4 regions of the Colwellia sp. MEBiC06753 genome follow, and region 3 is predicted to be linked to each of the others. Evidence: predicted binding sites of a transcription regulator. Region 3 holds the regulator's gene; each other region holds the start of a gene.

Region 1 (7,931 bases), on a different contig from region 3:
ATATCACAGTCATGTAGGGCGATTGATTCAGCCTTATTTGATGCTAGGATATACCCCATGCAGTACCAAACATTTCGACCTTTGCCCATCTCGGTTGGTGCTAGGCCAAGTTTTTGAAGTTTAGCGTCTATTGCTTTGAGTCTTGTGCCATCATTCCATAACACACGATGGTGTTGAGGCAATTTACCAAAAAATTCGAGGGCATAGCGATATTGCGCTTCATCAGCGCGATCTAACCCTATGACGACTTCAGTTAAATAGGGCACTTCGGCAATTTTGTCGATAATTTTTGCCAGCGCTGGGCCTTCTAGTTCTGAGAATAACGATGGTAATAACAAACCTAACGGGCGCTTTTTATTGAAGGCAACCAATTCATTTTCTAAGTCTTGATAAGTTCGCTGGCCTAAATTGTGTAAAGTGGTAACGCTGCCATTTTGATAAAAATCAGCCATATGAGAACTCTCCTAATGTGTGATGAGTTGATGATGGAATACCATGATTGGGGGCTAGCCCTAGAATGAAAGTTAATGCTTCAGCCCAGCCAACGGGGCCAAAGCCTTGTGTTTGATAGATAAAATTAACAACTTCTTGATTAATTTGAGGGAATGCGTGCGTAGGGGATTTTATTTGTACGGCAATATCAGCTGCCTCCAGCATCGCAATATCATTACCACTGTCACCTAAGGCGATAGTGGTGACATTTGGTTGTTTAAATTGATGCTGATATTCACCCGCTAACCAGTTCATTGCTTGACCTTTATCACATGCATCGCAAATATGAATAAAGCGGCCGCCTTCCAGCACGTTTGCACCTAACGACTTTGCTTGATTGATAAAAGCACCTTTTTGTGAATGATTACCTTGCCAAAGTACAGGTTCGCCAAACTGTCGCTGATTGGCGAGCTTCGCTGCTGGCAAAGAAAGCCCTGTGATGTTAGCTATCGCTTGATCTGTCATATCACTAAAACAGGTAAAGTCTTTGCTAAAATCAGCTTTAAGTTGCTGGACTAAATCAATATAAACAGCACGTGGTTGGCTGAAAACTTTAAGCCAATAATCTTGGCGCTCAATTGTGTCTTGAGGTTGTGTTGCTATCGAGGATTTTGGTAGATAAACCGCGGCCCCATTTTCAACAATAAAAGGACTAATAATATCCAATTGTTGATAAAGTTTGGTGACTTCTTGCTCAGTTTTACTGGTATTAGCAATAATTGGAATGTTAAGAAATTTCAGTGCAGCTAATGTCGGAAGCGCTGCTTTAACACTGTAGTCATAGTGGTCAAGTAAAGTACCATCAAGGTCGGTAAAGACTAGGGGAAATTGCATGACATTTCTCCATTTTATATTAAAGTCGGCCAACAGCAGATTGCACTTTACGCTGCTGATCTAAGTAAAATACTAGATCGCAATCTTTCTCTAGCGTTGCTAAAGCATGTTCAGTTAAGCGCTGAAAATAAGCGATAAACTCGGTAACTTGCGCTTCAGTCATTATCTGGTTACTTGCACTTAAATCCGAATTTTCGGCAAGCCGTTGTTCTTGTTGCCAGCGCCATTGATGAACACAGGAAAAGCTTGGTGCTTTGAGCATAAGCCATTTATCGATAATCGAATATAATGGCTGGTAGGCACAGGCAAGTTGCTGATTAACATATTGACGCCACTTCCCCCCTGTATCTTGCAATTTTTCTAATTCATTAATTGGCTTATCAAGTGCCTTAATATTTTGCGGCTTGACGCCCCAGCACCAGCCTTCCATAAGTACAACATCTACTTTTGCTGGTGAGCTTTGCCATTGGCAGCTTGGCACAGGGTTATCTTGCGCTTTATCGAAACTCGGAATGGCTACAGTTTGATTTTGTTCTAAACAGGCTAATGTGTAGCCAAGAAGTTCAGTATTGTGGGTACCGGGAACTCCGCGGGTAGCCAGTAAAGGGTGAATGGTTTCAGCTAACTCAGCACGTTTTTCTCTAGAATAATAAAAGTCATCCAGTGATAAGTTGACCACTGATAAGCCATGTTCTTCGTTAAGCTGGTGACAGAGAAACGCTGCAAGTGTTGACTTACCTGAGCCTTGGCAGCCATTAATACCAATAAAAACAGGTGTGGTTTTGTTGGTGGTGAGTTTTGTGATTTGTGAAACTACAGGCACAAACCATTGACGAGCAGTGCTAGCAAAGGACGAAGGTAATTTCGTTTCGATAATAAACTGACTAAGCATCCACTACCTCAATTGAATTATTGATGAAGAAGTAGACAAACAAGGTTTATGCCAAAAGCTAGATGAATTAAAATTAAATAAATTAAAACAGTTACTTAACTTTAATTTGAAAAATAAACTAAGATGATGAACTTTAAATTTTGCATCATATTGGTGCAGCACTATTTCAGTGCTGCACTGTTATTTAAAGTAAGTCATTCAAGTGAGCCGAATTTTAAAAAATCTCGATATTGCTCTCACTTTCACCATCTAAAATAACACTACTTTCATCATTTTTAATGTATTCAGTTGGTGCTGTGCCAACTTTAAAATATTCAAAGATACTGCTTTTGTCAGTTTTAGAGGTTAGTTTGCCTGTGGCTTTATCAATGCGCACAGAGACTATGCCCTCAGGTGGAATAAATGGTTCAACAGGCAAGTTATCAAGCGCCGTTTTCATAAAACTGATCCAAGCAGGTTGGGCAGATTTAGCACCGAATTCTTTGCCTGTGATCTGATTTTTACCAAGGTTGCTGTTGTAAACAGTTTGGCCTAGGTTTCGAGTATGATCGTCAAAGCCTATCCAAGAAGTGGCGACTATTTTGCGGCTATAGCCTGAGAACCAAGCATCTTTGGCTTCATTGGTTGTGCCAGTTTTTCCTGCGATATCTCTACGTTTTAAGGTTCTTCCTCTAAAGCCTGTGCCTTGCCAACCTGGCGTGACTGACCAATCTGCTCCCCAGATAACACTATTAAGAGCTTCGGTAATTAAAAAGGCATTTTGTTTACTGATCGCACGCTGGGCAGTTTGAATTGCAGGCTGATTTAAATCACTATCTTCATTGTTAATTGCATTCAACGTTTCAGTGTTTTCAATATTGAATTCAGCGTCAGTATCATTAACAAAGTCAGTAATTTCATTTGCAGGTTCTGTTGTTATTAGTTCAGAGCACGGTAAATCGCATGCTAGTTTGGGATTGGCTTGGTATAAGACTTTGCCAAAAGAGTCCTCTATACGATCGATAAAATATGGCTCTACTAAATAGCCGCCATTTGCAAATGTGGCAAAGCCTGTCACTAGTTCTAAAGGCGTTAGTGACGCTGAGCCTAGTGCTATAGATTCATTTTCTGGCAAGTCGTTTGGCGCAAAGCCAAATGCTGTTAGGTGGTCAATAATATTGCCAAGCCCCACTGCGCGTAGCAAACGCACGGCAATCACATTTTTTGATTGTGCTAATGCTAATCTAACTCGAATAGGACCATCATAAGTTGGCGGTGAATTTTTTGGTCGCCAGACAATACCGGTGCTTTGATCCCATTGGTTAATTGGCGCATCGTTAACTAAGGTCGCTAAGGTATGGTCGTGTTCTAATGCTGCAGAATAGACAAAAGGTTTGATATTAGAGCCTACTTGCCTTTTGGCTTGAGTCACTCGATTAAACTGACTTTGTTTAAAACTAAAACCGCCAACAACCGCTTGAAGTGCGCCGTTACCTGGAGACATAGCAACTAATGCGCTACTCGCTTGTGGTAGCTGACTTAAATGATATTCATTAGCTTGCTTTATCACATAAATCACATCACCAATATGAAGTATGTCAGCTGCTGTTTGTGGAGCCGCCCCTTGTTTTTCATCACTGATAAATTCTCTAGCCCAAGACATGCCGTGCCATGGAATGTCAACAGATTCACCGTTGGCTAATACCGCTATTGCACTTTGCTCTAATACACCAATAACAACAGCTGGTTGCAACTGCTGGTAGTTCTGAACATCTGCCAATGCTTGTTGAACTTCAACTTCTGTTAAAGGTTTTACATCTTGAGTTAAAGCGATATTTTCATTAATGCCCTTGCTATCTATAGTTGGGCGTAATTGCTTGATTGGGCCGCGATAACCATGACGGCGATCATATGCCATTAAATTTTCAACTACAGATTGTTGTGCGGCTTTTTGCAGTTCAGAGCTAACGGTTAAATAAACTTTGTAGCCACCCGTATAAGCTTCCTCCGCACCATAGCGGCTAATCATCGCTTGATGTGCCATTTCGGCTATATAGGGGGCATTTAGCTCAATTTCCGCTCCATGTTTTTTACCTGTAATTGGTGCGTTCAATGCTTCTTGGTATTCGCTTTCGTTGATGTAATCACTTACTAACATACGTTGTAGCACAACGGCACGTCGTGCTTTTGCTCGCTCTGGAGAGCGAATAGGGTTTAGTGTAGATGGCGCTTTAGGTAAGCCAGCTAACACGGCAATTTGAGGGAGTGTAAGTTCTTTTACATCCTTTCCGTAATAAACTTGAGCGGCGGCACCAAAACCAAAAGCTCTATGCCCAAGCTCAATTTTATTCATGTAAAGTTCAAGAATTTCGTCTTTAGATAATAAGCTTTCAATGTGAAATGATAGGAATACTTCACGGATTTTTCGAGTGTATGTCACTTCTCGAGTTAAAAAGAAATTACGGGCAACCTGCATAGTTATAGTGCTGGCACCACCTTTATTTTGCCCAATTAGTTTATAAAAAACTGCACGTCCGACACCAATCGGGTCTACCCCAAAATGGTTATAAAATCGATCATCTTCGGTCGCTAAAATGGCATTAATTAGTTGCTGTGGGAACTCGTTGAGGCTCAACGGAATACGTTTTTTTTCACCAAATTGCGAAATAAGTTTGCCATCTTTGCTATAAATTTGCATAGGTGTTTGCCACTTCATGTCTTTAAGGGACTGAACACTTGGCAAATCTTTTCGCATGGTGAGATAAAGAATTGCTAAAGAAATAATACCTAATAGGATTAGTGCTACAGCAATTTTCACTAATTTTTTAATAGAAAACACAGAAAAAAGCTCTATTTATCGAAAAATTTTGTATGATAAGACTAGTATATCGTGTAAAACCATGTAATAAATGTATTTATGCGTATATTATATCTAAAATAATTAGAACTATAAGATTTAGTAGGAAGTTATGCTAAGCAAGTTATGGAAACAAAAAGCCTCCATGATGGTGGGAATCGATATAGGTTCTCATGCAGTCAAGGCTGTATTGCTCAGTCAGGGAGATAATGGCTACATCCTAGAAAGTTTTGCGATAGAGCCTATGCCTCGTGGCGCAATTATTGACCGCGAAATTCAAGATATTGAAGCGGTGGGAAAAGTTGTTGCCAAAATCCGTAAAAAAATTGCTTCCTCCGTAAAGCAAGCCGCCGTCGCTGTTTCCGGTCAAACGGTTATCACCAAAGTTATTTATATGGATGTTGCTTTAAGCGATGATGAACTTGCTGGGCAAATTGAAGTTGAAGCCGATAGCTTAATTCCTTACCCACTAGATGAAGTGAGTTTAGACTTTGAAAAACTTGCTGTAAATGAATCTGATCCTAGTAAAATTAATGTCTTACTTAGTGCTGCGCGTACTGAATCTGTTGAAGCTCGAGTAGCAACACTAGATGCTGGTGGCTTTGGTACTAAAGTGGTTGATGTAGAGTCTTATGCGGTTAGTAGAACGCTAGATTTATGTATGTCACAGTTACCTGAAGATGCCGCTGAAAAAATGGTCGCTATTGTTGATATTGGCGCTACCATGACTTTATTTTCAGCATCTAATCATGGTGAGCATGTTTACAGTCGAGATCAACTATTTGGCGGTGAGCAGTATACACGTTCAATTGTTTCATATTACAACCAATCGTTTGAAGAGGCGGAGAACTCTAAAGTAAATAATAAACTGCCGCCGAATTATCGCTTTGAGGTGCTTGCACCATTCCATACTATCCTAGTTCAGCAAATCCGCAGAGCTATTCAAATGTTTTTAACATCAAGCGGCTATGAAAAAGTGGATTACTTAGTAATTTCAGGTGGTACAGGGTTAGTAGAAGGTATTCAAGAGTTATTAACCGAGGAGCTCGGTATTTATACCGTTATTGCCAATCCATTTGAAAATATTGAAGTTGCTAGTGGCGTAGACCACACTGAGTTGAAGCAAGTTGCTCCACAATTAATGGTGGCATCAGGATTAGCGTTAAGGAGTTTTACGCCGTGGCATATATAAACCTGTTGCCTTGGCGCGAGGAAGCGCAAAAGGCCAGAAAAAAAGAATTTATTGGTATCTTGACCTTCGTAGCTTTGTTTGCGTTTTTGGTTGTGTTTGCTATCAGTGTGCTTTATCAAGCAAAAATTGATGGCCAACAAGCTCGAAATCAATTTTTAAAGAATGAAATTCAAATTCTAGATATCCGTATTGCAGAAATAAAAACATTGGAAGAAAAGAAAGCGGCACTGCAAAAACGTATGAATGTTATTGAGCAACTTCAACGTAGTCGAAATGTAGGTACGCAAGTGTTAGATGAAATAGCTAAGGTTATACCTACAGGCATATATCTGACGAAATTAGAAAAATTAGGCAATATTATTCACCTTGAAGGTAAGAGTGAATCAAATAACCATTTAGCCAACATGATCCGCGCTATTGAATTGTCAGATTTGTTTGTCGATGCAACGCCTGAGTCAATTACTACTGATGAAGAAGCGACTAAATTGCTCAGTGATTTTAAAATGCGCGTTAAAATCCAAGGGTTGGTAGGTAATTTAGATGGTGCAAATGAAGCATCAAAGGGAGGTAAATAATGGATATAGATCTTAATAAATTTACCGAACAATTTGATAACCTTGAACTCGATAATATTGGTGAGTGGCCAATAGCAGCCAAAGTAGTACTGGCCATCTTCACTGCAATTGTGATTGCTGGATTAACTTATGTTGGGTTAGTAAGTGATAAGTTAACTATGCTCGATAGAGTACGTGCTGAAGAAGTTACACTGAAACAAGAGTACCAAGCTAAATATCATGTTGCTGCTAATTTAGAACTATTTCAACAGCAAATGGCCGAAGCCGAGTCTATGTTTGCTAATCAACTTAGAAGTTTACCTGAAAGCCACGAAACGCCAGGTTTACTTGATGACATAACATTTATTGGCACCACAAGTGGTTTAGACTTTGTTAAGCTTAATTGGCAACCCGAAATCACTAAAGAAATTTATATTGAATTGCCGATCGATATTGAAGTTATTGGTGCTTATCACGAATTTGGTAACTTTGTTAGTAAGATTGCTGGACTGCCAAGAATCGTAACGCTTCATGATTTTACGATTAATATTACTCAACTGAAAAATGAAATGCTTGACCTGAAACTTCAAGCAAAAACTTATCGTTATCAGGAGGCTGGCCAATGATCAGAATAGCAGTATTGTTTTCTGTGGTGTTATTGTCTGGCTGTTTTGATGATACGAGTGATATACAAGCGCATATTGAAAAGGTTCAAGCAAATACAAAAAGCTATATAGAACCAATGCCGGAAGTGCCTGAATTTAATCATTACAAATATTCAGCCGCAGACTTGCGTAGCCCTTTTGTAGTGCCTCGTCCAGAAGCTATACAAGAAAAGCTACAGCAAATGTCGGGTTGTTTAAGTCCAGACCCAAGACGCAGAAAGCAACCATTAGAAAAATTTGCGATGGGCGACTTAGTGATGCGAGGCACCTTAGGTGAAGGTGGAGTAACTTGGGCATTGATAGAAGCGTCAGATAATACATTACACAGGGTATCAATTGGTAATTACGTTGGCTTATATAACGGTAGAATTACTGAAGTGGGTAATAATAGCGTGAAAGTAATTGAATTAACTCCAGATGGCGCGGGCTGTTGGGTTGAGCGAGAAACCGAAATTGATATGGTTGA
Region 2 (7,931 bases), on a different contig from region 3:
GTAATAATCAAGTGGTTGATACGCTTTATGTTAACGACTTAGTGAAAAAGTCGGTGGCAGCAATGGAAGCATTAATTACTAATTCAGATAGTCAGGTTAATTTGAAACTGACTAATAGCCACTGCCAGGTCTTAGGTAATGAAAGTGCGTTATGCGGCGCAATTCAAAACCTTATTCATAACAGCTTAGAAGTGATTAAGCGTAATGCCGAAATTACCATTACGGTCGAAAGTCACGACCAATATGTCTACATCAGTGTCAAAGACAACGGCCAAGGCATAGATCCAAACCTAGCAAAGAAAATATTCGAACCTTTCTTTACCTTACGCTCTCACGGCACAGGTTTAGGCTTGGCGGTTGTGAAATCGGTTGCTACTGCTCATCAGGGCGATGTGCAATTAATTAGTGGTCCAAATGAAGGTGCCAACTTCTGTATTAAATTGCCGCTACTGGCTGGTGGGGTTAATAGTGCCAATAAACCAGTGGATATAACTAAACATTTTCAGGAGGTCGCTCATGGCCAATAGCAAAATTCTCGTTGTTGAAGATGACGCAGGTTTACGTGAAGCGCTAATCGACACCTTACAACTTGCCGGCTATCAGTGTATTGAAGCAGACTCTGGCGAACAGGCACTATTGCTTTTGAAAAATCAAGCGGTTGATTTAGTCGTAAGTGATGTTCAAATGGGCGGCATGTCGGGATTATCACTACTTAAAAGTATTAAATCACAAAATGCTGCCATGCCGGTGTTATTAATGACTGCTTACGGCACCATAGATGATGCGGTGACGGCAATGAAAGACGGTGCCAGCAACTATATGGCGAAGCCATTTGCACCCGAAGTACTGTTAAATATGGTGAGTCAGTACGTACCAATTGATGCGACTAATAAAAGTGAGCCGGTTGTTGCTGATGCCAGCAGTATTGAATTATTAAAACTTGCCAAAAAAGTGGCGACAACCGAAGCCTCTGTAATGGTGTTAGGCCCTAGTGGTTCAGGTAAAGAAGTGCTTGCACAATATGTGCATAATCACTCGTCACGCGCCGAGCAACCGTTTGTTGCAATTAACTGCGCGGCTATTCCAGAGAACATGCTGGAAGCGACTTTATTCGGTTATGAAAAAGGCGCATTTACTGGCGCAATTTCAGCGTGTCCAGGAAAGTTTGAGCAAGCACAAGGCGGCACCATATTACTTGATGAAATCACCGAGATGGATTTAAGCCTGCAAGCAAAAATTTTGCGGGTATTACAAGAGCGTGAAGTTGAACGCTTAGGTGGTCGTAAAACCATTGAGCTTGATGTGCGCGTCATTGCTACCAGTAACCGTGATTTAAAAGAAGCGGTACGTGAAGGTATTTTCAGAGAAGATTTATATTACCGATTAAATGTCTTTCCGCTGAACTGGTTACCTTTGGTTGAACGTCGTGATGATATAATGCCGCTTGCTAAACACTTAGTGAAAATTCATAGCCAGCGCAATGGCCAAGCGATGCCGCAATTTACTTCTAGTGCTCGTAGTAAAATGCTGGCTTATAGTTGGCCAGGTAATGTTCGTGAGCTTGATAACGTGATCCAACGGGCATTAATTTTACATAGCGATGAACAAATTGATGCGGGCGATATCTTGATTGAAAACTTCGATACTCAAATTCAGGTATCAGCCAATATCGATCATGACCGAGAAGAAAAGCTTGGCAATGAATTAAAACAGCAAGAACATCAAATTATTCTTGATACCTTGCAAGCTTGTCATGGTAGCCGAAAAGCGGTGGCAGAGCGTTTAGGGATCAGCCCTAGAACACTGCGTTATAAAATTGCCAAAATGCGTGAAACAGGTATAGAAATTCCCGCATAAACGAAAAGCACCTATTCACTGAATAATATTCCACCAGTCACACCAAGTTTTTCCATCGCTTGGTGTGACATCTCTTTTTATTTTTATATTTAAATCAATAGATTGTGCCTTGGTGTTTTCTGTTTATTTCTTTGGCATTAAGTTTGCTTTAACTAGGTTATATAAGCTGAACAACAGTTTTTTGACAGAGGTATAGGCGTCATGGAAATACAAACAAATTCACTTCTTGCCCAAATGCAGGCTATGTCAGCCGAAGCAACGGGAAATCGTTCTTTACCGATGCAGCCAGTAAACTCATCTTCTGAAGATTTTGGCGCCTTGTTCAAAAATGCCATTAATACCGTCAATGAGTTACAACAAGATGCAGGTGCTAAACGCACTGCCTTTGAATTAGGTGATGATCGCGTAACACTTGCTGAAACTATGATAGCAGCACAAAAGTCGAGTATTGCTTTTGAAGCGACTGTGCAGGTGCGCAACAAATTTGTTGAAGCCTATAAAGAAATTATGAGCATGCCGGTGTAGCGTTGCCTTACATCAACAGTGATAAGTGCAACAGGTTAGTGGAGAAGTAACGTGGCAGATAACAGTTCAACAGCAATGATGGCAAGCGATAATACCGATTTAATTGCTAGCGATAATGATAACGACAATGTTGAAGAGCAAAAATCAGGTTTTGCGGCAACATTAGGTAATGTTGATGTATTGCGTCAATTAACCTTAATTATGGCGTTAGCCATTTGTTTGGCCATTGCGGTATTCGTGATTATTTGGGCAAATCAGCCTGAATTTAGAATGCTAGCTAAATTAGATACCCAGCAGTTAATTAAAACTATGGACTTTCTAGATGCCAACCAAGTTGAATATCTTCAAGAAAACAATACCTTATCTGTTCGCACCGATGAATATCAAGATGTTAAATTACTGCTAGCTCGCGAAGGTTTAACTGAAGCGCCTGAAGAGGGCGCCAATATTATCATGCAAGATATGGGCTTTGGCGTTAGCCAACGTCTTGAAAGTGAGCGCTTAAAGCATAGTCGTGAAAAGCAACTAGCCTTTACCATAGAGCAGCTTCAGTCTGTGCAACGTGCCAAAGTATTATTAGCCATTCCTCGAGATAACGTTTTTGCCCGTAAACAGAAAACGCCATCAGCAACGGTTGTATTAACCTTAGCTCGTGGTCGTTTACTTTCAGAAGAAGAAGTTGATTCTGTTGTCGACATCGTCGCCTCAGCTGTACAAGGCATGACGCCAAACCGCGTCACGGTAACTGACCAAAACGGCCGTTTACTCAATTCAGGTAGTCAAGATTCTGTCTCGTCTCGTTCTCGTAAAGAATTTGAAATTGAGCAAAAGCGCGAACAAGAGTACATGGAGAAAATTGACTCAATTTTAATTCCGGTGGTGGGTTTAGGTAATTACACCGCGCAAGTTGATGTCACCATGGACTTTACCAACACTGAAGAAACTGCGCGTCGTTACAACCCTGATTTACCAGCACTGCGCAGTGAAATGAAAGTCGAGAATAACTCTATTGGCGGCACATTAGGTGGCATTCCAGGTGCGTTAAGTAATCAACCGCCATTGGCCGCAGATATCCCAGAAAACGCTGTCGGCTCAGCTAACTCGCAAAAAGTGTTTCCGTCGCAAAAACATTCAGAATCAACTAAAAATTATGAACTGGATGAGTCAATCAGCTATACCAAGCAGCAAACAGGTGTTATTCGTAAAATTAGTGTCTCTGTAGCGCTTGATTATCTAACCTCAGCTAATGCGGAAGGTGAAACCACACAAAATCCGCGTTCAGTTGCAGAATTAGCTAATATTCGTCGCTTATTACAAGGTAGTATCGGCTTTGATTTGCAACGTGGTGATACTTTGGAAGTGGTGACTTTACCATTTTCTCGCGTAGATTTAGGGGAAGATGCTGAAGTCCCTATGTACGAACAACCTTGGTTTATGCAAAGCCTTAAATTAGTGATGGGGGCGTTGGTTATCATCGTCTTAATCTTGGCGGTTGTTCGTCCAATGCTTAAACGCTTAATTTACCCAGATCAAACACCGTCAGACTATGGTGACAAATCACTTGATGGTCATATTGATCTAGGTGACGAAACCTTGGATATGTTAACATCAGATTTTGATGCGGGGAATGTCGGTTTTGCGCCAGACGGCAGCCTACAGTTACCTGACTTACATCGTGATGAAGATATTCTTAAAGCGGTTCGTGCCTTAGTTGCTAATGAACCTGAGCTATCGTCTCAAGTAGTCAAGAGTTGGTTGAACGAAGATGAGTGATGACAATACAAATTTAGCCGTGCCAAGTGGCTTTGATGTTGAAAAGCTTGATGGCGCAGAAAAAGCTTCAATTTTACTACTGAGCTTATCTGAAGAAGATGCGGCACAAATACTAAAACACTTAGAGCCTAAGCAAGTTCAACAAGTGGGTATGATCATGGCAGGTATGCAAGATTTTACTCAAGAGAAGATCACAGCAGTTCATAAACTGTTTATTAATGAAATTCAAAACTTCTCAACCATAGGTTTCCAAAGTGAAGAGTTTGTTAGACGTGCGCTAACCGCCGCGCTTGGTGAAGATAAAGCCGGCAACCTGATTGATCAAATCGTTATGGGTGGCGGCGCGAAAGGTCTTGATTCATTGAAGTGGATGGACTCAAAGCAAGTAGCCAATATTATTCGCAACGAGCATCCGCAGATTCAAACCATTGTTATGTCTTATTTAGAGCCAGAGCAATCGGCTGAAATCTTAAGTCAGTTTTCAGAGAAAGTGCGCTTAGATCTAATGATGCGTATTGCTAACCTTGAAGAAGTGCAGCCAGCGGCATTACAGGAGCTAAATGAAATTATGGAAAAACAATTTGCCGGTCAAGCAGGTGCACAAGCAGCGAAAATGGGTGGTCTTAAAGCTGCTGCCGATATTATGAACTACCTAGATACTAATATTGAAGGTATGTTGATGGACTCAATTCGTGAACACGATGAAGAAATGAGTCAACAAATTCAAGATCTAATGTTTGTCTTTGAAAACTTAGCCGATGTTGATGATCGTGGTATTCAGGCAATATTAAAAGAAGTTCAGCAAGATGCACTAATGAAAGCAATCAAAGGTGCCGATGAGAACTTGAAAGAAAAAATTCTTAGCAATATGTCAAAACGTGCTGCTGAAATGCTGGTTGATGACCTTGAAGCCATGGGACCAGTTCGCATTAGTGAAGTGGAAGCGGCACAAAAAGAAATTCTGTCTGTTGCACGTCGATTATCTGACGCTGGTGAAATTATGCTTGGCGGCGGTGGCGGCGGTGAAGAGTTCCTATAGTACTTTTCTCCATTAATTGAAGTAGATAAACCTTATGACACATTATTCGACCAGCGAACCTCGCGTTATTAAACAGCCAGAGCAAGACTCTGATGTCTGGTCATTACCTAATGTTGAACAAGAACAAACTCAAGAACAACAAGCGTATACCAACGCTTTAGGCAAGCCAAGAAATTGGCGTTATGAGCCCCCAGAAGAACCAGAGGCCGAGCCACAGCCGTTAACCGCTGAGGAAATTGAAGCCATTCGTCAGGCTGCGTATGAAGAAGGCTTTAGTGAAGGTAAAGAAGAAGGCTTTGCCAAAGGTTATGAAGAAGGCAAGGCTGAAGGCTTTGAGGTGGGTGAAAAAAGCGGAAGTGAACAAGGTCATGCGCAAGGGCTTGCTGAAGGCAAGGAAACTATTGAGACTTTAAGTAATCAGTGGCAGCAACTGATAGACCAGTTACATCAGCCCTTGACCGTGATAGAAAAAAATATCGAGCAACAGTTATTAACCTTGGTCGCTCAGCTAACCGAAGCCGTGGTTTTACAGGAAGCTAAAACTAATCCTGATATTTTATTATCAGCAATTAGTGCCGGAATTAAGGCACTTCCTAGCCAAGATGCGCAAACCCAAATTTTTATGCACCCAGAAGATATCAAACTGGTTGAAAGCCAATTTGGTGAGCAACATATTGCCGAGCAAGGCTGGCGGTTATTACCGGCACCACAATTTGCTCAAGGCAGCTGCCAAATAGAAAATAGCACGTCAAATATTGATTTAACGATTAAATCTCGCCTAAAACATGTATTGGAATCATTTTTGCAAGACGCATTACATCAGTAGTCAGTTGTCAAAATTCCAACATGATAGAAAGTGCTCATTTAGCAGAGCGATTGCAACAATGTCAGCAATTTATTACCCCTTTTAAAGAAGCGGTGGCTGGCCGATTAGTGCGTGTTGTTGGCCTAACGTTGGAAGCGGTTGGCGTTAAAGCACATGTTGGCAGTCAATGTGTTGTTGAAACCGCACACGGTGAACTCATTGCCGAAGTAGTTGGCTTTAGTGATGACAAAACTTATTTAATGCCTGAGCAAAGTTTAAGTGGAGTTCTCCCTGGAGCTCGGGTGTTGCCACTTGCTACCAAAGCAAAACTTCCTTTATCAATGGACTTATTAGGCCGCGTTGTTGATGGCGTAGGTAATCCTCTTGATGGTAAAGGCAAAGTTAAGCGTGACGAAAGCTATCGTTACGATGCTACGCCTCTTAATCCGCTAGCAAGGCGCGCAATTTCAGAACCACTTGATGTCGGTGTACGGGCAATTAATGGTTTTATTACCGTTGGTCAGGGTCAGCGTATGGGACTTTTTGCTGGCTCCGGTGTCGGTAAATCGGTGTTAATGGGGATGATGACCCGAGGTACAACCGCCGATGTTATTGTTGTTGGCTTAGTGGGCGAACGTGGTCGAGAAGTTAAAGAATTTATTGAAGAAATTCTTGGCGAAGAAGGGCGAGCACGTTCAGTTGTGGTTGCTGCTCCTGCCGATTGTTCGCCGTTAATGCGCCTCAAAGGCTGTGAAACCGCCGTGCAAATTTCTGAATACTTCCGTGACCAAGGGCTTAATGTTTTATTGCTACTTGATTCACTTACACGCTATGCCCAAGCACAACGTGAAATTGCTTTAGCCGTTGGCGAGCCACCCGCAACTAAAGGCTACCCGCCTTCAGTTTTCTCTAAACTACCACAGCTAGTGGAACGTGCAGGTAATGGCGGGGATGGTCAAGGCTCAATAACAGCATTTTATACTGTGTTAACTGAAGGGGATGACTTACAAGATCCTATCGCAGATGCGGCCAGAGCAATATTAGATGGCCATATCGTACTGTCTAGGGAACTTGCCGATAGCGGTCATTACCCAGCAATTGATGTTGAAGCTTCTATTTCACGGGTCATGCCTATGGTTACCAGTGATGAGCACCAACAATTGGCTCGTTCATTAAAGCAAGTGTATTCATTGTACCAACAAAACAAAGACTTAATTGCCATTGGTGCCTACACCAAAGGCAGCGATCCAAGGATTGACCAAGCAATTAATGTGTTGCCAGTTATTCAGTTTTATCTGCAGCAGCAAATGAAGGAAGTGATCCCATATGATCAAAGCTTAACGCAGCTTAATGAGATTATTGCGGCATCACAAGCTCAGCAACCCAACCAAGGGCAGCGATAAGGATATAGAAAGCAATGGCTAATAATCAATTAGATACCTTATATCGATTTGAAAAAGATAAAGAAGTAAAAGCTGCTCAGCAGTTACAGGCAGCGGAGCTTGAATATCAGCAAAATTTAGAGCGTTTAAAAGGGGTTGGTGAATATCGGTTGGAATATATGCGCCGTTTAAGTGAGCGTTCGAAAACTGGGGTGGATAGTGCAACTTTTAATCATTTTCACGCCTTTGTTAATAAACTCGATCAAGCTGGCGAGCAGGTTAAAGTTGCTATTAACCAATCTAAAGCATTAATGGAACAATGCAAGCGTCTGTGGCTTAAGCAGCGCCAAAAAGTGCAGGCAGTAGAGCACCTACGTGAAATTCAAATGAAAAAAGAAGCGCAAAAAGAGCTTAGAAAAGAGCAAAATATGTTTGATGAAATTGCTACTCAGCAATTTATCCGTCGAGGGCAATAGCTACAAAAAAGTGATAGCTATTTTGCTTCAAACACCTAGTTTTTAAGATAGTGGCTTAGTAATTGCTTGTAATG
Region 3 (7,931 bases):
AAAGGTGATATTTTTTATTTCAACTAAGGAATCAATCATCGAACAGAGCTTAACATTGAATTAACAAGTGAGTTGTAAGAGGCGAATATTACCTTAGCAGCTAAAATTGTTCATCCGAAATTGACAATTATTTACAGATTAAATGTCACTAAGTGTGAAGTAAGCCATACTAAACTTTGCGGTTTATGAGTCGATTAGTAAATGTGTTTGTGAATTTATAACCAATAGTTAGCGTAAATCTTATTAGGCTTTTGTTGGTTTTTTAAACAAATGCCGGCATATTTACAGCTAATTTCATTTTCCTCTTTTTTTTTATCAGCTTAACAGCGACAATTTAGCTACTTATCAGGAGTGTTGAATGTTTTTGCAAGTCGTTATTTTAATCGTTTCGTTAATTGTACTGGTTTGGAGTGCTGATAAATTTGTCTATGGCGCCTCGTCTGTGGCGCGTAACTTTGGTGTTTCACCAATGATTATCGGTTTAACTATTGTCGCAATGGGGTCGTCGGCTCCAGAAATGATGGTGGCAGCAACTGCGTCAATGGCTGGCAACCCTAATACGGCTATTGGTAATGCGATAGGTTCCAATATTACCAACATCGCCTTGGTGTTAGGCTTAACCGCGCTGTTTCAACCTATGCAGGTATCTTCTTCAACCATTAAGCGTGAATTACCGTTAATTTTATTAATTACAGTTATTGCTTATTTAATGTTGATGGATGTTGAGCTTTCGTTTACCGAAGGTTGTATCTTGATGCTGGGCTTTTTTGTTTATATTGCGACATTACTGGTTATTACCTTAAAACGTGCAAAAAGCAACCCCGTTGACGACCCTATGATTGTTGAAGCTGAAGCTGAAGTGCCAGAAGCAACCAGTAATGGTATTGCATTGTTCTGGTTAATTGTGGGGATTATTTTGTTGCCACTTAGCGCTGACTATTTAGTCGATTCTGCAGTATTTATTGCCAAAACTTTTGGTGTCAGTGATTTAGTGATTGGTTTAACTATTATCGCCATTGGCACCAGCTTACCTGAGTTGGCCGCCAGTATTATGAGTATCATCAAAAAAGAAGATGATTTAGCTCTGGGTAATATTATTGGCTCTAATATTTTCAATATTTTGGCTGTGCTGTCATTGCCGGGCTTAATTGCTCCTGGAGTTATTGATGCCAGTGCTGCAACGCGCGACGCCCCATATATGGTTGGTGTCACATTACTGCTATTTGCATTATGTTTTAGCCGTAAAAAAGGTGCGTTTAGAATTACACGATTAAAAGGTGGGGTGCTGTTTTTAACCTTCATCGGCTATCAAGTGTTACTCTTTTCTAACTTGGCATAACGGAACTGAGTCTTATGAACGAATTCAACTTTATTGCCTTAGCTAAACAAGTTATTGATATTGAAACCAATGCGGTTAAAGGTTTACATAGCTTTATTAATCAAGAGTTTGCGCTAGCCTGTCAGTCAATGATGACGTGCCATGGTCGTATTATTGTTGTTGGCATGGGTAAATCCGGGCATATCGGTGGCAAAATAGCAGCGACTTTAGCCAGTACAGGTACACCCGCATTTTTTGTTCACCCCGGTGAAGCGAGTCATGGCGACCTAGGTATGATCACTAAAGATGATATTGTGCTTGCTATATCAAACTCAGGAGAAACTGGTGAAGTACTAGCGATAGCGCCAGTGATTAAACGTATCGGTGCGACCTTAATTTCAATGACGGGTAATCCAGAGTCAACATTGGCGAAGTTAGCGGAATACCATTTATGTGTGCACGTTGAACAAGAAGCGTGTCCGCTTGGTTTAGCGCCAACTTCTAGCACTACCGCAACCTTAGTAATGGGCGATGCCATCGCTGTCGCTTTGCTAAAGGCTCGTGGTTTTACTGCTGATGATTTTGCGCTTTCTCACCCAGGTGGTAGTTTGGGCAAACGCTTACTATTAAGATTGTCTGATATTATGCATACTGGCGAGCGCTTGCCGATTGTTGGTGAACGTGCGCTTATCAAAGAAGCCTTAGTTGAAGTGTCACAAAAAGGTTTAGGTATGACTGGCGTAGTCAATGAACAGGGGAGTTTAGTGGGTATCTTTACCGACGGTGATTTGCGTCGAATACTAGACAATCAAGTGGATATTCACCAAGATGTGATTGCCAATGTAATGACTAAATCGCCACGAGTTGCTGAGCAAGATATGCTGGCGGCTGAGGCACTTAAGATAATGGAAGACAAAAAAATAAATGGCTTGATTGTGGTTGATGAAGATCAAAAGCCGATTGGTGCGATGAATATGCATGACTTATTAAAGTCGGGAGTACTGTAATGGTAGAAACCCTTTATGGTGATGTTGATCAGCGCATTATTGAAAAAGCCAAAGCGATAAAGTTGCTAGTTTGCGATGTTGACGGTGTGTTTTCTGATGGCCGTATTTACTTAGGTAACGATGGTGAGGAACTTAAAGCGTTTCATACTAAAGATGGCTTCGGTATTAAAGCATTAATAAACTCTGGTGTCGAAGTGGCGATTATTACTGGCAGACGTTCGCACATAGTTGAGTCACGTATGACAGCGTTAACGGTGAAACATATTGTTCAAGGCCAAGAAGATAAAATGCCTGCGATGTTAGACATATTGAACACGCTTGGGCTTTCTCCTCAGCAGGTGGCTTACATTGGTGATGACATGGCTGATATGCCATGTATTTCGCATGTTGGTTTAGGAGTTGCCGTTCAAGACGCTCACCCTTATGTGATTAAACATGCTGATTATCAAACCTTTACCAAAGGTGGCTTTGGCGCAGTACGAGAATTGTGTGATTTAATCATGTTTAGTCAGCAAACGTTGGCTGGGGCTAAAGGCGCAAGTATATGAGCCGATTACATTGGCTCGCATTTGCCATCTTGTTGTTTAGCCTGATGACATACGGCGTTGTGCATTGGCGCAAAGCACAGACGGATAATATTAATGTTATTGATACGGAACTAACACCAGACTTTATTGCCGAAGTGTTAAACAGCGATATTTATAATGATGAAGGGAAATTGTCCTACAAAATTGAAGCCCAACGCATGGAACATTACGCTGAGCTTTCGTTTACTCGCTTGGAATTTCCTAACTATACCATTTTCCCTAAAGATAATACCTTGCCATGGAAACTTGCAGCGGCTGAAGGCACGCTTTATAGCAATAACCGTGTGATATTAAAAAATAGGGTGTTGTTAACAGCGATGGAAGAAAATAGTTTAATTAAAGAGATACATTGTAAGTACCTTGAATTAGACTTGAATACCAACATAATCAGCTCTGATCAAACGATCATGATTCAAGGAGAAGATTTTACCATGTATGGTTCTGGCTTGATTATTGATTTAAATACTAAACAGATGACATTGACTGAGCATGTGCAAACGATTTATCAAAAAACTACTAGCTAACGCGGCAATAGCGTTAGTCGTTATTGCCCCAGTATACGCGGCAAAATTAGACCTTGAAAAAGAGATTGTTATTAAATCTAAACGACAAGCGGGCGACTTAAAAAACCGGATTGCCAGTTATTTGGATGATGTAAATATTACTCAAGGAACATTGTCTATTCAGGCTGATTTAGTACAGGTTTATAGCCAAGAACAACGTGGTAATGAAACCTATTTAGCCAAAGGTAAGCCAGCGGTATTTGAACAACAACTTGAAGATGGCAGCAAAATTCGCCTGCAAGCAGATGAAATTAAATACGAGCCGTCAACCTATACTATAACTATCACTGGCAACGCTTTATTGCGTCAAGCTGGCAGTGAAGTGAGCGGTGATAAAATTGTCTACAATACCTTAACTGAACAATTGGAAGCAGAAGGCGGTGAACAATCTGTGACCACCATATTAAAACCTAAAGCAAAAGGTAATAATTAAATGGCAGAGGGTACATTATCTGCCAAAGGGTTGGCAAAGGCCTATAAAGGTCGACAGGTTGTTAAAAATGTCAGCTTACAAGTGGGGGAAGGGCAAATTGTTGGTCTTCTTGGGCCAAATGGTGCTGGTAAAACAACGTCGTTTTATATGATTGTTGGTTTAGTGCCGAATGATGGCGGCCAAATCATGTTAAATGATGAAGATTTAACTTTATTGCCGATGCATGAAAGAGCGCGGCGAGGCATTGGCTATTTACCACAAGAAGCGTCTATTTTTCGTAAATTAACCGTATACGAAAATATTATGGCGATTTTGCAAACTCGAAAAGATCTCTCTGCACTTGAGCGGGAAGAAAAAGTAGAGCTGCTTATTGAAGAATTTAATATTGGCCATATTAGAGATAATACTGGCATGAGTTTATCAGGTGGTGAACGCCGACGTGTCGAAATTGCTCGGGCATTAGCGGCAGACCCGCGTTTTATTTTGCTAGATGAGCCGTTTGCTGGTGTTGATCCGATTTCGGTTGGCGATATAAAAAAGATTATTATTCATCTGAAACAGCGCGGAATTGGCGTATTAATCACTGATCATAATGTCCGTGAAACCCTCGATGTTTGTGAACATGCTTATATCGTCAGTCACGGTGAATTAATTGCTGAAGGTAATTCAGATCAAATTCTTGCAAATCAGCAAGTAAGAGATGTATACCTAGGCGAGCAATTCAAGCTATAGTAAGCAATATAACATTAATAAATTAACACCAATTTAAAGCTAAATTGGTTTAAAGCTAAATTAGAACAATAGGACTTGTAAATACTCGATGCGCCCATCACTTCAACTTAAGATTGGTCAACAACTTACCATGACGCCTCAGCTTCAGCAGGCGATTAAGTTATTACAATTATCGACGCTTGATTTACAACAAGAAATTCAGGAAGCGCTTGAAAGCAATCCATTGTTAGAAGTGGATGAGTCTAGCAATAACCAAGACGATAATAATACCAGCATTGAAGAAGCGTCATATTCAGCCAGCGCTCAGTCCGAGCAAAACTATAGTGATGGTAGTGAAGATGCTGCGCCAAGCGCCGATGAAGTTAGCACCACCGATGCGATGGAAAAAAATGATATTCCAGAAGAGTTAAGTGTTGATTCTACGTGGGATGACTCATTTAGTGCAGGGGTTTCTAGTTCTGGTATTGGCACATCTGGCAGCGATGACTATGTTTATCAAGGCGAAACAACAGAGTCGATTCAAGATCATTTACGCTGGCAAATGGAATTAACCCCGTTTACAGAAACTGATGAAGCCATTGCCATGGCGATAATTGATGCTGTTGATGATGCCGGTTATTTGACCGTATCAGCAGAAGATATTTTAGAAAGTATTGGCATTGACGATGTTGAATTAGATGAAGTCGAAGCCGTACTTAAACGGGTAAATATGTTTGACCCAGTAGGTGTGGCTGCGCGTTCAGTACCTGAATGTTTACTGATTCAATTGAATCAATTTGACAAAGAAACGCCTTATTTAGCGGAAAGTAAATTAATCATTTCTGAGCACATTGATTTATTGGGTAATCGTGACTATCGTCAAATAATGAGGAAGACGAAATTAAAAGAAGACCAATTACGTGAAGTCATTCGTTTAATTCAGTCGTTAAATCCTCGCCCTGGTGATGCCGTCATTAAAAGCGATGATCAGTATGTTATCCCTGATGTATCCGTAGAAAAGAAAAATGGTCGTTGGGTGGTTGAACTAAACCCAAGTACTGCGCCAAAACTGTCGATTAATCAACAGTATGCGGCCATGACCAAAACAATGAAGTCATCAGATGATAACCAATTTATTCGTGCTAACCTGCAAGAAGCGAAATGGTTTATAAAAAGTTTAGAGAGTCGCAACGAAACGCTATTAAAAGTGTCTAACTGTATTGTTCAACGCCAGCAAGGTTTTTTTGAATATGGCCCTGAGGCTATGCGACCTATGGTGTTGAATGATATTGCGGAAGCGGTTGATATGCATGAATCAACGATCTCGCGGGTAACGACGCAAAAATTCATGCACACACCAAGAGGTATTTTTGAATTGAAATACTTCTTCTCAAGTCACGTAAGTACTGAAAACGGGGGGGAATGTTCATCAACAGCTATCAGAGCATTAATAAAGAAACTTGTTTCAGCAGAAGTACCTTCGAAGCCATTAAGTGATAGCAAAATGGCAGAGTTGCTGGCCGAACAAGGCATTAATGTGGCGAGACGGACTATAGCTAAATACCGAGAGTCTTTATCTATTCCACCGTCAAATCAAAGAAAAAGTTTACTATAAGTAATCAAGCAATGAGGAAAAGAGCTTATGCAAATTAATTTATCAGGCCACCATGTGGAAGTGACAGATTCATTACGCGATTTCGTTAACACCAAGTTTGCAAAGCTAGAGCGGCACTTTGATCACATCAATAATGTGTATGTCGTTCTTACAGTAGAAAAATTAAAGCAAAAAGCAGAAGCGACGGTTCACCTGAATGGTTCTGAAGTGCATGCCTCAGCAGAAAACCAAGATATGTACGCATCAATAGATTCACTGATTGATAAGTTAGATCGTCAAATTCTTAAATACAAAGGTAAGATAACCCAGCATTAACTTATGAAGCTGCAAGATATACTCACCGAGGACTGCACATCCTGTGCAGTCCAAATTCAAAGTAAAAAGAAAATCCTCGAACAAATTTGTGCAGTAGCGACGCATCGCATTCCTGAACACTCTACTTTTGAGCTTTTAGAAAGTTTAATGGAACGTGAAAAAATGGGTAGCACGGGTATTGGGAATGGCATTGCCATACCTCATGGACGTTTAACGGGGACTCATCATGTGGTTGCTGTATTAATGACCTCAGAGCAGCCAGTAGATTTTGATGCAATAGATAACCGCGCAGTTGATATTTTTATTGCGTTGTTTGTACCTGAAGATTGCTGCCAAGAGCACTTATCAACCCTGCAAAGTATTGCCAAGCTGTTTAGTGATAAACAATTAACCAAACAAATTCGACGTTGCCGAGACAATCATGAGCTTTACCAAATCATAAGTGATGCTCAAGAGTAAGCCATGAAGTTAATTATTGTAAGTGGCCGCTCAGGGTCAGGAAAGTCAGTGGCACTAAGAGTGCTGGAAGATTTAGGCTACTATTGCGTAGATAACATCCCGGTTAATTTATTGCCGGCACTAACTCACACGGTTATTAATGACTACGATACCGTAGCTGTAAGTTTAGATGTGCGTAACCTTCCTGCTGATCCTAATGATGTAAAAGAAATTATTGATTATTTGCCATCAGCGGTTGAACTAACGGTACTCTACCTTGATGCAAATGATAATGATCTGATTAGACGTTTTAGCGAAACCCGCCGTTTGCATCCACTTATTCGACAAAATATCGCCCTCGATCAGGCAATATCGTTAGAAAAGAAATTACTAGAGCCAGTATCGACCCGCGCTGATTTATATATCAATACCAGCCAGTTATCGCCACACCAGTTATCAGATCTTGTGCGTGAACGTATTTTAGGTAAGAAAACAGGCTCTATGGTGTTGGTGTTTGAATCCTTTGGTTTTAAACATGGTATTCCAGCAGACGCCGATTATGTCTTTGATGCGAGGTTTTTACCTAACCCATTTTGGGATAAAGAGTTAAAAACCCAAACCGGCCTTGATGCCCCCGTTCGAGACTTTCTTGCCAGCCAGCCAATTGTCACTAAATTTGTTTGGCAAATTAATAGTTTTCTAATGACTTGGTTGCCACACTTAGAACGTAATAACCGTAGTTATGTCACCATAGCTATTGGTTGTACTGGCGGTAAACATCGTTCGGTTTATATTGCAGAACTACTTGCCAGTAACTTTAGAAAAGAGCGTGACGATGTCCAATCTCGCCATAGAGATATCGATATTAAGAGTACCTAATGCCTGTATTAGAAAAAGAAGTAGAAATCATCAATAAGCTTGGCTTACATGCCAGAGCGGCAACG
Region 4 (7,931 bases), on a different contig from region 3:
AAAAAACTATATCGAAACGCCCCATCAAACTGTAACTATTTAATAAATTAAGTGGCCTAAAGCTCACTAACTTCTTCACCTGATCTTTAACCTTTAACATGCCGTTATTGCCCGGCTCAAAGAACTGACTTTTGCGCTCTGCAGACAATCCTCTGGCCAGTGCTAAACTATCGTAATGCGCATATTTACAATGCTCAAGCATGGTTGTAGAAATATCAGTGCCGACAATTTGAACACCACCTGGAAACGAACCAGGTTTAGATTGTTGATATTCAAGTACCGACATGGCAATAGAGTATGGTTCTTGACCAGACGAGCTAGCAGCAGACCATATTTTCAATGGCGCTCGCTGACCAGCAAACTGTGGTAGCAATTGGCTTTTTAATAATTTAAAAGGGTAATCGTCACGAAACCATAACGTTTCATTAGTCGTCATGGCATCGATCACGGCTGCTCTAAGCTGTCGTTCAGTGGGGCTTAGCGTTCTTTTAACTAAAGCCGCCAATGACTCGACGTCAAACTTTGCCATTAACGGCGCTAAACGGCTTTTTACTAAATATTGCTTATTTTCACCAAGGACTATGCCACACTGCTGCTCTAGAAAAGTTCTAAAATCGTGATAACTTTTATCGTCCAGTTGTCTAGCTGACACTACAGTTTCCTACACAAATTAATTAAATGTGATCTAGTGAGTTATTTTTAACCACTTTTTCACCGCAGTAGCCAGTTCATCAGGATGGAATTTAGGAATAAAGTCTTCAGCCCCAACCTTTTCTACCATTGCATTATTAAAGACACCGCTTAACGACGTATGTAAGATCACAGGCATAGAGCGCAGTTTTTCATTACTTTTAATTTCTGCCGTTAACGTATAGCCATCCATTTCTGGCATTTCAATATCTGAGATCAGCAATGCCACTTTTTCTTCAATTGAGCGCTCGCAACTCTCAGCCATTTCATTTAGCTGAGTTAACGCATCTTGACCATTTTTTGCCAAAACCATTTTTAGCCCCAATGGCTCTAAGGCTCGACGAACCTGATTTCTTGCGACCGTTGAGTCGTCAGCAATCATAATAACTCGTTCACCAATTGCCTCACCAACTGAAGCATCGGCTACCTCTTCACTCAATTCTGTAGATACTGGGCTAATTTCATTTAAGATTTTTTCAACATCTAAAATTGACACCATTTGATTATCAATTTCAGTTACCGCGGTTAAATAGCTTGATTTACCAGCACCTTCTGGTGGCGGCATAATGTCTTGCCAACTCAATGTCGTGATTCGCTCTACGCCAGCAACTAAAAAGCCCTGCACACTGCGATTGTACTCTGCGATAATAATAAAACAATTTTCATCAAGGGGAATTTCAGGACCGCCAGTGGCTTTACTTAAATCAATCACAGAAATTGTTTGGCCACGAATATGGGCCACACCTTTAATAAAGGGATCTTGATTAGGAAGCGATGTTAAACGGGGACACTGCAAAACTTCCCGCACCTTAAATACATTGATACCAAATCTTTGTGGACCAATTAATTTAAAAAGCAATAGTTCTAGCCGGTTTTGACCTACCAACTGTGTGCGCTGGTTAACCGAGTCTAAAATACCCGCCATAATTACCCCTTTTATTTAATACCTTTGATAAAGAAGGCACAATTCTTGTTTACTGTATATAACGCTAACTTATGTGTCTGAATTTTGACATCTCAAATTTTCGCGCCTTGCATTTGTTAAGCATAGACTAGTATTTAATTTTCAATAACCTATTAAGGGCAAAAATATGAGCAAAACCAATATTTTTTTAACTTTTATCGCCCTATGTTGTCAATATTCAGTTGCTGCTTTTGCCACTAACTTTGACCGTGACTACCTTGAACACTTTGCAGAAAAAACTGTGCGTGATGGCATTCCAGATCAAGACAACAAAAAAGTATCAGTTACCGCTAATCAACTAGATCCAAGAATAGTGATTGAACCATGCGATAGTCAACTTTCGGCAAATATACCTGAAAATCACAATAGTAGAAACGTAAATGTAAAAATATCTTGTGACGGATCAAACCCTTGGTTTATTTACGTGCCCGTCAAAGTCTCAATAGAAGTACCTGTACTTGTTGCCAAGCAAGCTATCGATAAAGGCAGTGTATTAACCCAAGACAATGTCGCTATTGAATATCAAAATGAATCACAGTTACGAGGCGAAGTGCTCAAAAAGCAAGATGATGCTATCGGTGCAAAGGCTAAGCGCAATATTTATCGCGGCCGTGCAATATCTCCCAACCAAATTTGTACCGTTTGCAAAGGCGATAGTGTAACTTTAGTAGCAAGTTCTTCACTAATAGAGATTAAAACCGAAGGCACATCAATTTCTGATGGTCATTTAGGTGATGAAGTTAAAGTTAAAAATAATCGTTCTGGAAAGCTAGTCACTGGACTAGTTACTGACCTAAATAAAGTCACAATTATTTTATAAAAAAGTGTAAAGAAATTAATAAAATGGCCGATAATAATATAGAATGATTAAAGATCTTAAAGCAGGTATTTAAAATGGCTATTAATATCAATAACTTGAATAATAACGGTCAAGTTACAAGAAGTTTACAGCAACAAAATAGTGACGTGAAAAATAAATCGTCACAAGCGGCAGCTTCAGCAGCTCACTCAACAAAAGTGAGTCAAGATTCAGTGTCGCTTACACCGCAAGCTAAACAACTGAACGAATTACAGAAGAAAAATGGTGATGCGCCAGAAGTGAACCAAAAGAAAATTGAACAGCTTAAAAAAGCGATTCAATCGGGCGCTTACAAGGTGGATCCGGAAAAATTAGCTGAAAGTATAGCTAAATTTGAATTTGATTTAATATAAGGTAAGGCATGACTCCTAGCACTTCACAGCAACTTTTGGCCAAGCAACTTGAGCAGTTGCACGCCTTAGAAGCACTGTTAATTCAAGAAAAGGAAGTGTTACAACAACACAGCCCTGCAGCCTTGATAGAATTAACAAATCAAAAAGAAGCGCTACTACTAGCCATAGAAAAATTTGATAACACTATAGGCAATAATCAGCAATTTATTCAAGATAAAAAGCAAGGGCTAATTGAACAGCCTCTAGCCGAAGTACAAGCAGCACTAGCAAAGTGCCAAGAACTGAACTTAGTCAACGGGCAAATTATTAATCATTCTCAATTAGCTGTTGAACGTATGAAGACAACCCTTTTAGAACGCCATAGCAAATCATCAATGACCTATGATAATAAAGGGAAGAAAAGTGCTGGCCTTAGTAGTTTAGATATAAAAGCCTAATCAAATTCATGTACGGCTTTTACCGCTTTAAAACGTTATATTAGATAAACAACATACACAAAAAACGCCGCTAATTGCGGCGTTTTTTTAACAAAGAATTAAGCTCTAAGCCTTACTGTAATTAGGCGGACTTAGTGGTATCAGTTGCGTCCGTTTCACCTTTTGCAGTGTCTACAGTATCAGTAGATTTAGTTTGATGATCATCCTTGCTTGCTTGCTGTGAATTAGTTTGTTCAAAATCAGCATCTTGAGATATTTCATCATCGCCAACAACGTGCTCTAATTTCAATTTTTTAACTGAACGAATGGTTGTTACCGGTCCAGAGCAAGCATATAAAACAAAAATCGCCATTAATAGCTCAGCTGGACTTGCCGCAACGACGACAAACACTAATACAATTAGTAGCACAACAACAAAGTTAACTTTACCTTTCCAATCAACTTCTTTGAAACTGTTATACCTAAAGTTACTCACCATTAACAAACCTGCGGTAATAGTAATCAAGCCCATAATAAAGCCTATGTCATGGCCATCAAACTGATACTCAGTTCCGGTCCAAACAATACTCGCAATAACGCCAGCTGCAGCAGGACTTGCTAAACCTTGAAAATAGCGTTTATCGGCCACCCCTACTTGTGTGTTAAACCTTGCCAACCGCAAAGCGGCAGCGGCAACAAAGACAAATGCAGCTAACCAGCCAAATTTACCCATGCCGGAAAGTGCCCAGTTATATGCTACTAAACCTGGGGCGATACCAAAAGAAACCATATCTGCCATGCTGTCATATTCAGCACCAAACTCGCTTTGAGTATTAGTCATTCGTGCAACGCGGCCATCTAAGCCATCAAAAATCATCGCGACAAAAATCGCAATGGCTGCGGCTTCAAAATGTCCATTCATAGAAGACACTACCGCATAAAAGCCTGAAAATAGCCCTGCCGTAGTTAATAAGTTCGGTAACAAGTAAATCCCTCTACTTTGAGAATTTACTTTAGATTTTGACGACGTCATAAAGCCAACCTAATTTCCGAGAATATAAAAGGCGTAATCTAGCATATCTCCATCCTTGCCGCATTACGAATTCATACCCTAATATTTAAAAATTACTGTAATTATACAGATTTAACGTTTAGTATTAATTAAGTGTTACATTTATTTGACCCTAAAGTTTGTCTGTATAAGGCCGATTAGCATGCAAAAGTCCCTATTAACTTTACTAATAACGTCAATTTCTTTTAGCTTAGCGGCACAAGACACCACCATTTATCGCTGGGTAGATAGTAATAATGTAGTGCACTTTAGCCATGCCCCACCTACCGACAAAGATTATGCAACAGTTGACGTTAAAGTCTCTTATGCTGCACCTGCAAAATCAGACAGCAATAGTTCTAACGCCAATGATGACTTCCAAGCAGAAGAAGAAGTTTTATCAGCAGCTGAAATTGAAAAAAGAAATGCAGAAATTACTAAGAAAAACTGTGACTCCGCTAAAGAAAACTTCAAAACATTAACTAATTTTGAGCAAATTCTTGTTGAAGATGAAAACGGTCAATCTCGCGTATTAACCGAAGAAGAAAAGAAAAAGCACTTAAAACTTAGTCAAAAGCAAATGGAAAGTTACTGTAAAGACCAAGGTGAAAACTAAGCGAGTTATAGTAACGCTTTTACCGTAGTCTAACTGTTACCTTAGCCAAGCTGTGTAACTTATTCCACGCGCCTTTTCACTAAGCAGCTTTCTAATCAAAAATATCATATTAAAAGTAGGCATCTTTAATTTTGCCATATTGAAAATAGCCCCATTGACCGACACGACGCAGCGGAGCAAATGGAAACTTAGGTAAATGGCGACTAAATATTGGTAAATCTGGCATCGCTTGTTCAGCCACTTTCTCCGCCAATCGTTTGCCGGCTTGAGCTGAAAATGACAGTCCGGCTCCGCAATAGCCCATTGCATAATAAAGTTGCTGTGTATCATCATGGTGAATATGCGGAATGTCATCTAACGACATACAAATCCACCCCGCCCACGCGTGACTAATATTAATTGTATTAAGCGCTGGAAAACTTAGTTTTAACATAGCTAACAGGCGATTCGCATAATAAGGATCTTCCGCTGCGTTGCCCGTAATTGCGCCGCGTCCGCCAAATAAAATACGATTATCCGGCAATTTTCGGTAATAGTATTTTAGCGCCCGTGTATCCATCACCACATTATTAGTTTGCCAATTACAAGCAGCGATTTGCTCATCACTCAAAGGTTCAGTAACAATAATTTGCGACAAAACGGGTAAAAAGCGGTTATTCAGCCATGGGTGAAAGCCTTTTGGCGTGTAACCATTGGTAGCGAATACCACTTTATTTGCAGTTACTTGCGCCGTAGGCGTAGTCAACTGATGACGACCATTAACCTTAGTGATATTGGTTACTGGCGAGCCAATATGTATTTTTGCACCTGCTGCACGAGCAAGCTTTTGATAGCCCCAGGCAAGCTTTAAAGGATTTAAGCCAAAGCCATCTTTATAGCGGATAGCACCGTGAGCTTGATGATCATCCATATACTGGCTACGCACTTCTTGCTGCGACAGGATTTCCACTTCATAGCCAAACTGTTGCTGTTGAATATTCGCCAGTGCGACCAATTCTTTTAATTTATTGAGTTTATGGGCAACTTTTAAATAACCTGCAGGCTGAACATCACAATCAATACCGGTGGCTATCAGCCCATTCACCGTATCAACACCTGCCGCCATTTCATTGAAAATGCCGCGCATCACGTCATCGCCCCATTGGCTTGCCATTTGGCTAAACGATTTGCGACCAGAGCTTTTCAAGACAAATCCAGCATTGCGACCACTGCAGCCCCAAGCCGTTTGGTTAGCTTCAACTACCACCGCGTTAATGCCATGCTCCTTCGCTAAATGATAAGCACAAGATAAACCGGTAAAACCAGCGCCAACAATCACTACATCAATATCGTGATTGCCAGTTAATACACCATCATTTTCCGGTGCCTCACCTGAAATACTGGCCCAGTAGCTTTCAGGGTATTGTGCATTAACGCCTGGAATCGTGTCGTGTAACGGATCGTACATAAGGTAACTTCAATAAAAGATGCGGATAAATCAAAACAGTGGCAAACTATGCCATTATTTTTATTGCCGACACAAGCCATGACGACATTAATTTATCGAGAATTTACACCACAAGATTTTGAGCAAGTCATTGCCTTAGCCAACTACGTTCACGGTGATGGTTATATGGATATCGACAATACTCCCCAGTGGTATGAAAAAGGCTTAAAAAACGGTATTAATGCTGGATTTGTCGCCTATGATGGCGATAAATTGGTTGGCTTTCGCATTACGTTTGCAATCGGTAATTGGACCATAGATAAATGGTCTAGCCCAGCCCTTTGGCGTGTTGAACCGTCACAAGTTTGTTATTTTAAATGCAATACTGTTGATGAAAATTATCGCGGTTTTGGTATTGGCAGCAAATTATTGACCCTATCAATTGAAGCCGCGAAGCAACAAGGCGCACTAGCAGGCGTTAGTCATTTGTGGAAGCAAAGTCCAGGTAATAGTGCAGTCAAATACTTCACCAAATGTGGTGGAGAATTAGTGCAATCGCATCCAGATAAATGGCGTGAAGATGCGTTAAATGGTTACGATTGCATTTTATGCGGTCATGACTGCCACTGTGAAGCAGCAGAAATGATTATTTATTTTAATAAGTGATAGTCTACTTCAATAAATAGTCTTTAAGTGCTGGAAAATCAGCCGCCATATCGACGGATAATATTTTCTCACCTGCACAATCGGCCAATTCTTTAGGCAAAGCAATTGGCTGACCTAAAGTACTCTCAACCACTTCTTTAAATTTCGCCGGATGGGCAGTACCTAGGAACACGCCAAACTCATTGTCATCACAATTTGCCAGTGCTTTAAAGGCAACTGCCGCATGTGGCTCGCTGATATAACCTAATTTATTCAGCCCTAAAATGGTTGATTGAGTTTGTTCTTCATCGACTGCGACGCCTTTAACACAATCATCAACAATACCTGATTTGATCATGTGTTCAACACGCGGCCAGTTATTCGGGTTACTCACATCCATCGCATTAGAAATGGTGGCAATGGTTGCTTTTGGCGTCCATTCACCAGTAGCTAAGTAGCGTGGCACGGTATCATTAACATTGGTTGCTGCAATAAAGCGTTTGATTGGTAGCCCCATAGCTTTTGCAAATAAGCCAGCAGTTAAGTTGCCAAAGTTGCCACTTGGCACTGAAAACACAATATCGTCAAGCTGCGGATTCTGGCGTTTTAATTGCGCTACTGCTTCAAAGTAATAGCACACTTGCGCTAATAAACGGCTGATATTAATCGAGTTTGCAGAGTTTAAACCAATGGCATCGGCAAGCGCTTTATCATCAAATGATTGTTTTACCAATGCCTGACAGTCATCAAAGCTACCATCAATGGCAATGGTTTCAATATTGTCACCAAGGGTTGTAAACATTTTTTCCTGTAACAGGCTGATTTTGCCTTTCGGATATAAAATCACCACGCGGATATTGTCTAAACCGTGAAAGGCATGAGCAACTGCTGCCCCGGTGTCACCTGAGGTT

Evidence for each region. Region 3 encodes sigma-54, which starts transcription at its own class of promoters, with help from an activator protein. Its sites were predicted from a motif close to GTTGGCACGNNNNTNGNNT; they were not measured.
Region 1: ACOB82_RS08820 (kinase) is a predicted target of sigma-54. The motif match lies at 2,256-2,274, and genes of this name have one in related genera.
Region 2: fliE (flagellar hook-basal body complex protein FliE) is a predicted target of sigma-54. The motif match lies at 1,988-2,006, and genes of this name have one in related genera.
Region 4: flgA (flagellar basal body P-ring formation chaperone FlgA) is a predicted target of sigma-54. The motif match lies at 1,648-1,666, and genes of this name have one in related genera.

The regions. Positions count from the first base shown of each region.
Region 1 is NZ_JBQMTM010000009.1:20,987-28,917, reverse strand. Features, by position in the region: gene ACOB82_RS08830 (glycosyl transferase) at 1-452, opposite strand, end outside; gene ACOB82_RS08825 (HAD-IIB family hydrolase) at 445-1,326, opposite strand; gene ACOB82_RS08820 (kinase) at 1,346-2,218, opposite strand; gene ACOB82_RS08815 (penicillin-binding protein 1A) at 2,433-5,036, opposite strand; gene ACOB82_RS08810 (pilus assembly protein PilM) at 5,167-6,246, shown strand; gene ACOB82_RS08805 (PilN domain-containing protein) at 6,234-6,821, shown strand; gene ACOB82_RS08800 (type 4a pilus biogenesis protein PilO) at 6,821-7,426, shown strand; gene ACOB82_RS08795 (pilus assembly protein PilP) at 7,423-7,931, shown strand, end outside.
Region 2 is NZ_JBQMTM010000013.1:55,721-63,651, reverse strand. Features, by position in the region: gene ACOB82_RS11325 (sensor histidine kinase) at 1-527, shown strand, start outside; gene ACOB82_RS11320 (sigma-54-dependent transcriptional regulator) at 517-1,857, shown strand; gene fliE (flagellar hook-basal body complex protein FliE) at 2,059-2,382, shown strand; gene fliF (flagellar basal-body MS-ring/collar protein FliF) at 2,458-4,155, shown strand; gene fliG (flagellar motor switch protein FliG) at 4,148-5,194, shown strand; gene fliH (flagellar assembly protein FliH) at 5,229-6,020, shown strand; gene fliI (flagellar protein export ATPase FliI) at 6,041-7,402, shown strand; gene fliJ (flagellar export protein FliJ) at 7,417-7,857, shown strand.
Region 3 is NZ_JBQMTM010000011.1:39,996-47,926, forward strand. Features, by position in the region: gene mlaF (phospholipid ABC transporter ATP-binding protein MlaF) at 1-39, opposite strand, end outside; gene ACOB82_RS10015 (calcium/sodium antiporter) at 359-1,339, shown strand; gene ACOB82_RS10020 (KpsF/GutQ family sugar-phosphate isomerase) at 1,354-2,325, shown strand; gene kdsC (3-deoxy-manno-octulosonate-8-phosphatase KdsC) at 2,325-2,873, shown strand; gene lptC (LPS export ABC transporter periplasmic protein LptC) at 2,870-3,436, shown strand; gene lptA (lipopolysaccharide transport periplasmic protein LptA) at 3,402-3,908, shown strand; gene lptB (LPS export ABC transporter ATP-binding protein) at 3,909-4,640, shown strand; gene ACOB82_RS10045 (RNA polymerase factor sigma-54) at 4,729-6,234, shown strand; gene hpf (ribosome hibernation promoting factor) at 6,262-6,549, shown strand; gene ptsN (PTS IIA-like nitrogen regulatory protein PtsN) at 6,553-7,008, shown strand; gene rapZ (RNase adapter RapZ) at 7,012-7,866, shown strand; gene ACOB82_RS10065 (HPr family phosphocarrier protein) at 7,866-7,931, shown strand, end outside.
Region 4 is NZ_JBQMTM010000013.1:99,799-107,729, forward strand. Features, by position in the region: gene ACOB82_RS11505 (CheR family methyltransferase) at 1-652, opposite strand, end outside; gene ACOB82_RS11510 (chemotaxis protein) at 686-1,615, opposite strand; gene flgA (flagellar basal body P-ring formation chaperone FlgA) at 1,782-2,474, shown strand; gene flgM (flagellar biosynthesis anti-sigma factor FlgM) at 2,549-2,866, shown strand; gene flgN (flagellar export chaperone FlgN) at 2,875-3,303, shown strand; gene pssA (CDP-diacylglycerol--serine O-phosphatidyltransferase) at 3,425-4,315, opposite strand; gene ACOB82_RS11535 (DUF4124 domain-containing protein) at 4,497-4,949, shown strand; gene ACOB82_RS11540 (NAD(P)/FAD-dependent oxidoreductase) at 5,059-6,396, opposite strand; gene ACOB82_RS11545 (GNAT family N-acetyltransferase) at 6,445-7,041, shown strand; gene thrC (threonine synthase) at 7,046-7,931, opposite strand, start outside.